Regions from separate parts of the Pseudoalteromonas sp. SA25 genome, predicted to be linked through region 1. Evidence: predicted binding sites of a transcription regulator. Region 1 holds the regulator's gene; each other region holds the start of a gene.

Region 1 (2,272 bases):
AGCGGCCTGCGCAAAATGAGTCAAAACAATAACAACGGCGTAAAAGTTATCGCTGTAACCGGTGGTAAAGGTGGGGTGGGGAAAACAAATGTTTCTCTAAATACCGCTATTGCACTAGGGCAACAAGGTAATAGAGTATTAGTGCTGGATGCTGACTTAGGTTTAGCAAACTGTGATGTGATGCTTGGTTTACGTGTAGAGCGCAATTTATCACACGTTTTGTCAGGTGAATGTGAGCTTGACGAGATTTTAGTTGAAGGGCCTGCTGGTATTAAAATTGTACCCGCTACATCGGGCTCGCAAAGTATGGTTGAATTATCGCCATCTGAGCATGCCGGGCTAATTCGTGCATTTAGCGAATTGAATACCGAATTTGATATTTTAATTGTAGATACAGCCGCTGGTATTTCAGACATGGTGCTAAGCTTCTCACGAGCAGCACAAGATGTAATGGTTGTAGTGTGCGATGAACCAACATCAATAACCGATGCTTACGCACTTATTAAAGTATTAAGCCGCGAGCACGGTGTTTATAAGTTCAAAATTGTTGCCAATATGGTCCGCAGTATGCGTGAAGGCACTGAATTGTTTGCAAAACTATCTAAAGTTACCGATCGCTTTTTAGATGTTTCAATGGAGCTAGTAGCAACGGTTCCTTATGACGAAAATATGCGCAAAGCAACACGTCGCCAAAAGGTGATTGTTGAGCTCTTTCCAAGTTCGCCAGCCGCTCTCGCGTTTAAAGCGCTGGCGACAAAAGCAGTTAAATGGCCAATACCAAATCAACCATCTGGGCATTTAGAGTTTTTCATTGAGAAACTAGTAAACGGCTAATTATGACAACATTGGTGAATAGAGCTATGGGATATCAATCAACACAAAACTTAAATGTGATTGTTGAGAAACATGCATCACTTGTTAAAAAAGTGGCATGTCATCTAATTGCTCGATTACCACCTAGCGTTCAGCTTGATGATTTAATTCAATCAGGAATGATAGGTTTAATAGAAGCTTCAAAAAACTTTGATGCAACAAAAGGCGCAAGCTTTGAAACCTTCGCCGGTATTCGTATTCGCGGGGCTATGCTTGATGAAATGCGTCGTGGTGATTGGGCTCCTCGTTCAGTACACCGTAAAAGCCGACAAGTTGCAGAAGCAATTACTGGGCTCGAAAGCAGTCTGAATCGCGAACCAACAGATACAGAAGTTGCTGAAAAACTTGAAATTTCACTCAATGAGTACCATCATATCTTAAATGATGTTAATACCAGTAAAGTATTAGGCATAGAAGACCTTGGTGTAGATGAGGATGTTATTACTCCCGTAGGCCAAGATTTAGCGCTAGACAAACCTTTTAATAATGTTAAAAATGATCGGTTTAATGAGTCTTTGCTAAATGCAATAAAGTCATTACCAGAGCGTGATGCAATGGTACTTTCTTTATACTATAACGATGAAATGAATTTAAAAGAAATAGGACATATACTCGATGTAAGCGAATCGCGTGTAAGTCAGATACATGGTCAGGCGATGATTAAGCTTAAAGCTAAAATCAATGACTGGATAAACTAGTAGTAAGTAAACTAAGGTTAATACCTCACTGGGGGATGTTTTGGATAAAAACATGAAAATTCTTGTAGTTGATGATTTTTCAACGATGAGACGAATTATAAAAAACCTATTACGTGACTTAGGTTTCACTAATGTTCAAGAAGCTGATGACGGGTCTACAGCTTTGCCTATGTTACAAAATCAAGTATTTGATTTTGTGGTTACAGATTGGAATATGCCGGGAATGCAAGGTATTGACCTTTTAAGAGCAATTCGTGCAGATGATAAGTTAAAACATATCCCTGTACTGATGGTAACGGCAGAAGCTAAAAAAGAACAAATAATAGCTGCAGCGCAAGCTGGCGTTAATGGTTATATTGTTAAGCCATTTACGGCTGGAACATTAAAAACTAAATTAGAAAAAGTATTTGAACGCTTAGGCTAATGATGGGGGAGAGGCTTATGTCAGCACCAGCTGCGCCTCAAATAACGTTAGAACAAGCTCGTCAACTCGTCATTTATTTAGAAAACGATGAGCAAGATAAAGCTAATCAGTTGATTTTAGAGACAGCTTCGCAAGAGCAGTCTAAATTATTTGCTGAAGTTGGGAAGTTGACTCGTCAACTGCACGAAGCACTTAAAAGCTTTGAGCTTGATACTCGCTTAACTAACATAACGACAGATGCGATTCCAGATGCTAAAAAGCGGCTTAATTATGTTAT
Region 2 (2,272 bases), on a different contig from region 1:
GGTTTCTATTGGGGTTGGCTCTGGTTTACCTGGGGTAAACTCCATGGCAATAACAGAGGTCCCTTTAGGGATGTCTTTTACTTCAATTTTATTCTGCACACCAAAAGCAAACTTCATAGAGCCCGCAATTTGTTTAAACTTAAGTACATCCATTTCTGAAAACGCGAGCAAGAGTACAAAAAAGCACATTAACAGTGACATTAAATCGGCAAACGTTCCCATCCATGCAGGTAGACCTGGTGGTGGACATTTGCACTCTTGATCAGACATAGTTACTCCTCGGTATCTACTTTGCGTTTAGATTCAGCTAAGTAATTTTTCAAAATACCTTCGATTACTTTTGGATTTTGACCATCTTGTATACCTAAAATAGCATCCAAAATTAAACGCTGATTCATCGCTTCCTCGTCTTTACGCAGTTCAAGTTTTACCTGAATAGGAATTGCCACAACATTGGCTAAAAACGCGCCATATAAAGTTGTTAATAGTGCTACTGCCATTGCCGGACCGATTGCCTTTGGGTCATCCATGTTAGACAACATTGCAACCAAACCAATTAGAGTACCAATCATACCCATTGCAGGCCCTATATCAGCTAACGACTTAAATAAACCCGCGCCCAATTCATGGCGAGTCGTAGTTAGAGAAATATCTTTTTGAAGTGTAGCGCGAACTACATCTGCATCATGGCCATCAACGAGCATATCGACGCCTTTGCGCATAAAGGGGTTTGGAATTTCAGCTTCTTCGAGTGCTAAAAAACCGCCTTTACGAGCTGAATCAGCAAGTTCTACTGCTTTTTCGATAAGTATTTCTGGCGTTTCGATTTTAAACATAAACGCTTTGGCAACAACTTTACCTATCCCCAAAAATTGCGACATAGTGAAGTTTGATAAAACAATAAAGAGTGAACCACCAAATACAATAACCACCGACGGGGTATTGTAAAACATAGCCATTTCACCGCTACTACTCATAAACATAGACATGACAATTAAGCCAATTGCGCCTAGGATCCCGATTATGGTTGCTAAATCCACATTTCCTCCAGAAGTTTCATGCTTAATGGCCTTATCATAAACTTTTATTATTAACTGCTTATCGGCAACATATTGAATTGCTTAAGCCATTTTTATAAATAAACATAAAAAGCAGCCTTTAGCACTATCTTAGATCAAGTTATAAAGGCTACCTAATTATCAATTGATTTATTAAACCAACAGACCGCTATTAAGGCTTTATTAATGCACTTGAAATATAATTTAACGTTATAAAGGTAAAAAACCAATATCATCCTTTGACCTAGTTTAGCATTCCCCCTAAAATTGACCCCTAAATTTATTATGTAAGCTGAAATAAAGATGGCGACTAAAAAACCTGAAAACTTAAGTTTCGAACAAGCACTAGAAGAATTATCTACAATCGTTAGTGACATGGAACAAGGTGACTTATCGCTTGAGCAATCGTTAAAGCAATTTGAGCGTGGAATTGCATTAGCAAGTGCTTCATCAGGGAAATTACAGCAAGCAGAACAAAAAGTATCAATTTTGATGGGGAATGGCGAAAAGTCAGTACTTACAAACTTTGATAATGATATGGAATAGCTGTGAGCATAAAAAATCATATTGAACGTGCTCAAAAAGATGTAGTAGCGACCTTACAACAGCATTTTAACCAGCCTCTCGATACAGAAGAAACGGTAAAGAACGCCACCCAGTATGGATTATTTAATGGCGGTAAAAGATTACGCCCATTTTTAGTTTATGCCACAGGTAAAATGCTCGGCGCAAACCATCAAGACTTAAACGTACTTGCTGCTGCAATTGAGTGTATTCATAGCTATTCGTTAGTCCATGATGACTTACCAGCAATGGACGATGACGACTTACGCCGCGGACGCCCTACTTGTCATATAGAGTTTGGCGAGGCAAATGCAATTTTAGCCGGTGATGCTCTTCAAACTCTTGCTTTTGAGCTTATTGCGAATCACAAATTTGAATGCTCATCGCAAACACAAGTAAAAATGATTGCTACACTTGCCCACGCATCAGGCCTTCAGGGTATGGTTGGCGGACAAGGCCTTGATATAGCAGCAACAGATAAAGTAATTACCGTACAAGAGCTTGAGCGAATACATAAGCTAAAAACCGGGGCTCTAATTAATTGCGCAATTACACTTGGTGCACTGTGCAGTGAAAAGGCTGATCAACAAACCTTAGAAAATTTAAGTGTTTTTGGGTATGCTATAGGGCTAGCATTTCAAGTACACGAC
Region 3 (2,272 bases), on a different contig from region 1:
CTGTGTATGCGCCACATTTTGTTGCAAAAAAACACATTGATACTTGGTTATTTGACAAACAAGAGTGGGTTGCAGAACAATTAAAAAAACAATCGTCAATTGATGACACTAAGCAGTACCCCTTTGAATCTAAAAAAATAAGTGTTTTTTCAGAAACTATTTATTTGAAATTGGACTCAGGCCAAGATTCCAAAGTAACCCCGTATGATGACCACTTACTTATTACAATATCTCCTCGAGTTAAAAACACTAATCAAAAGTATCGACAGCTATTAGAGACTTATTTAAAAGAGCAGCTTATTGCTTACATAGAAATGCGTTTAGCGTATTTCTGTACTCAAATGGGTGAAGAGTTGCCAAATGATTTAAAAATAGGTGTTTATAAACGAAAGTGGGGGAGTTGTAATAGCAAGCGAGAACTCACTTTTAATTTACATCTTATAGGTGCTCCTTACCACGCTATAGATTATGTGATTGTTCATGAGCTTGCCCACTTAAAGTATTTAAATCATAGCAAAGCTTTTTGGCAGCGAGTAGAGGCGTTTTTCCCCGATTACAAAACATCATCTAATTGGTTAAAACAAAATGGTATGAGTTTACAGTGGGTGTTTTGATGTTACTGAATATAGGAATATAGGAATATAGGAATATAGGAATATAGGAATAGTAGAGAAGTGGTGGAGGGAGCTGGATTCGAACCAGCGAAGGCTGAGCCGTCAGATTTACAGTCTGATCCCTTTGGCCGCTCGGGAACCCCTCCACACTAATTTTATTGCATTTGGCCCCACTTAACTTAGCGGTAAGAAAAGTGGTGGAGGGAGCTGGATTCGAACCAGCGAAGGCTGAGCCGTCAGATTTACAGTCTGATCCCTTTGGCCGCTCGGGAACCCCTCCAATGCAACGGCGCTGATAATAGCAAATTGCGTATTTAAGTAAAGAAAAAAGCTAAAGAAAATTGAAATAAAGCCGATAAATATCTATCAGTTACCACAATCGGCTAAAGACTATGCAAATAGATGATTTGTTAATCACAGAGAGTCAGTTAAACAGTAGACTCAATAATAGTGTGCATGAAAATCGCCGAGGCGAATTTGCACTATTATTAGCGATGCTGTCACATGACGCACTCGACTTTAGTCAATTTCATTTACCAAAAACTGAAATAGATAATTTAGTTATAGAAGAAGAGGCGTTAAGAAAGCAATTTGGCGCAGGTCCAAAGCAACTTTTAGCCCCTGATGAATATAATATGTTGGTTGGACAATTTAATGCATCATTAATATCTCAAGAAGGAGAGCGCTGTGGTATGACAAGTATTAAGTTAAGACAATGCTTAAGCCCTGAACCACTTGCGATTAGAAATGATGACAAGCATATTCCACTTAATATAATAGATAACTGTGAGCTTGCCGTCAGAAGAAGAATTAAAAGCGAACAAACCCAACTAGCCAATCCTCCTATAGATGCAGCTGCTTTTTACGACAGCCTTAATAATGATGCAATACATCAACCACTTCAACTTATTGCTGTGTGATATATGATTGTAATAATCACCAGTTAATATATGCTTTACAACGGGTCTGCTTTATATATTTGCTAATAATTGATTTAATGAAAAAAAAGCATCCAAAAATTAAATGCAATTGCTATAATGGCGTCAAATGGTATGACATGAAATGCCATTATCATTAAACCAAGGTAATTAGGAACGTAATGAAGAAAACATTCACGCTAAATCACGAGAAAATCAAATACCCTCGTATGGTTGATGCTGCAAAGCACGAAGTGAAAAAATATTTGAAAAGAGAGCGTAATAAAACGCTACCTGAAGATGCTGACTATTGGGCATTTGACTGTAAGTTTGGTAACACAGCTGAAGATGCGCAAGTTGTTCACGTTGCTGAATTAAGTAACCAAATTGGCGAAATTGAAAAGCAAGGTTTGACCTCTTTCTATGTAGAGATTTTAGCTCGACCTGCTCAACGTCAACAGTTAGATTTAGATGATGACGAATAACACCTAATTTAATTAAGTGTTCGAAGTTTTAAAATGAGCCCAAGTGGCTCATTTTTTGTTTTTATGCATTAAAGATTCACCATAAATCATTTTTATTAGTAACCAATAAGTAGAATTTTACTTTATTAACATTTGCATAACAAAATGTAGTGATATAGGGTGTGTTTAATTAAAAAAACAAAACAGTTGTACCATGCCGATAAATTACTCTGACCACCAATTGAAATTAAGCTTAAAGAGCTCTAAGGTACTTGTC

What was found. The regulator FliA, encoded in region 1, starts transcription of late flagellar genes. The targets are predictions, from matches to a motif close to CTAAAGNTNNNNNNNNNNNNGCCGATA.
Region 2: a site for FliA is predicted at 1,100-1,126, ahead of pomA (flagellar motor protein PomA). Genes of this name have one in related genera too.
Region 3: a site for FliA is predicted at 946-972, ahead of GQR45_RS14550 (VC2046/SO_2500 family protein). Genes of this name have one in related genera too.

Annotation. Positions count from the first base shown of each region.
Region 1 covers NZ_WTKV01000005.1:41,321-43,592, forward strand. Annotated here, with positions in the region: gene GQR45_RS05440 (MinD/ParA family protein) at 1-834, shown strand, start outside; gene GQR45_RS05445 (RNA polymerase sigma factor FliA) at 861-1,571, shown strand; gene cheY (chemotaxis response regulator CheY) at 1,612-1,995, shown strand; gene GQR45_RS05455 (protein phosphatase CheZ) at 2,013-2,272, shown strand, end outside.
Region 2 covers NZ_WTKV01000009.1:4,710-6,981, forward strand. Annotated here, with positions in the region: gene GQR45_RS09080 (flagellar motor protein MotB) at 1-270, opposite strand, end outside; gene pomA (flagellar motor protein PomA) at 273-1,040, opposite strand; gene GQR45_RS09090 (exodeoxyribonuclease VII small subunit) at 1,362-1,604, shown strand; gene ispA ((2E,6E)-farnesyl diphosphate synthase) at 1,607-2,272, shown strand, end outside.
Region 3 covers NZ_WTKV01000017.1:83,835-86,106, forward strand. Annotated here, with positions in the region: gene GQR45_RS14535 (SprT family zinc-dependent metalloprotease) at 1-614, shown strand, start outside; tRNA gene GQR45_RS14540 (tRNA-Tyr) at 676-760, opposite strand; tRNA gene GQR45_RS14545 (tRNA-Tyr) at 810-894, opposite strand; gene GQR45_RS14550 (VC2046/SO_2500 family protein) at 1,007-1,534, shown strand; gene GQR45_RS14555 (DUF6172 family protein) at 1,714-2,016, shown strand; gene GQR45_RS14560 (diguanylate cyclase) at 2,210-2,272, shown strand, end outside.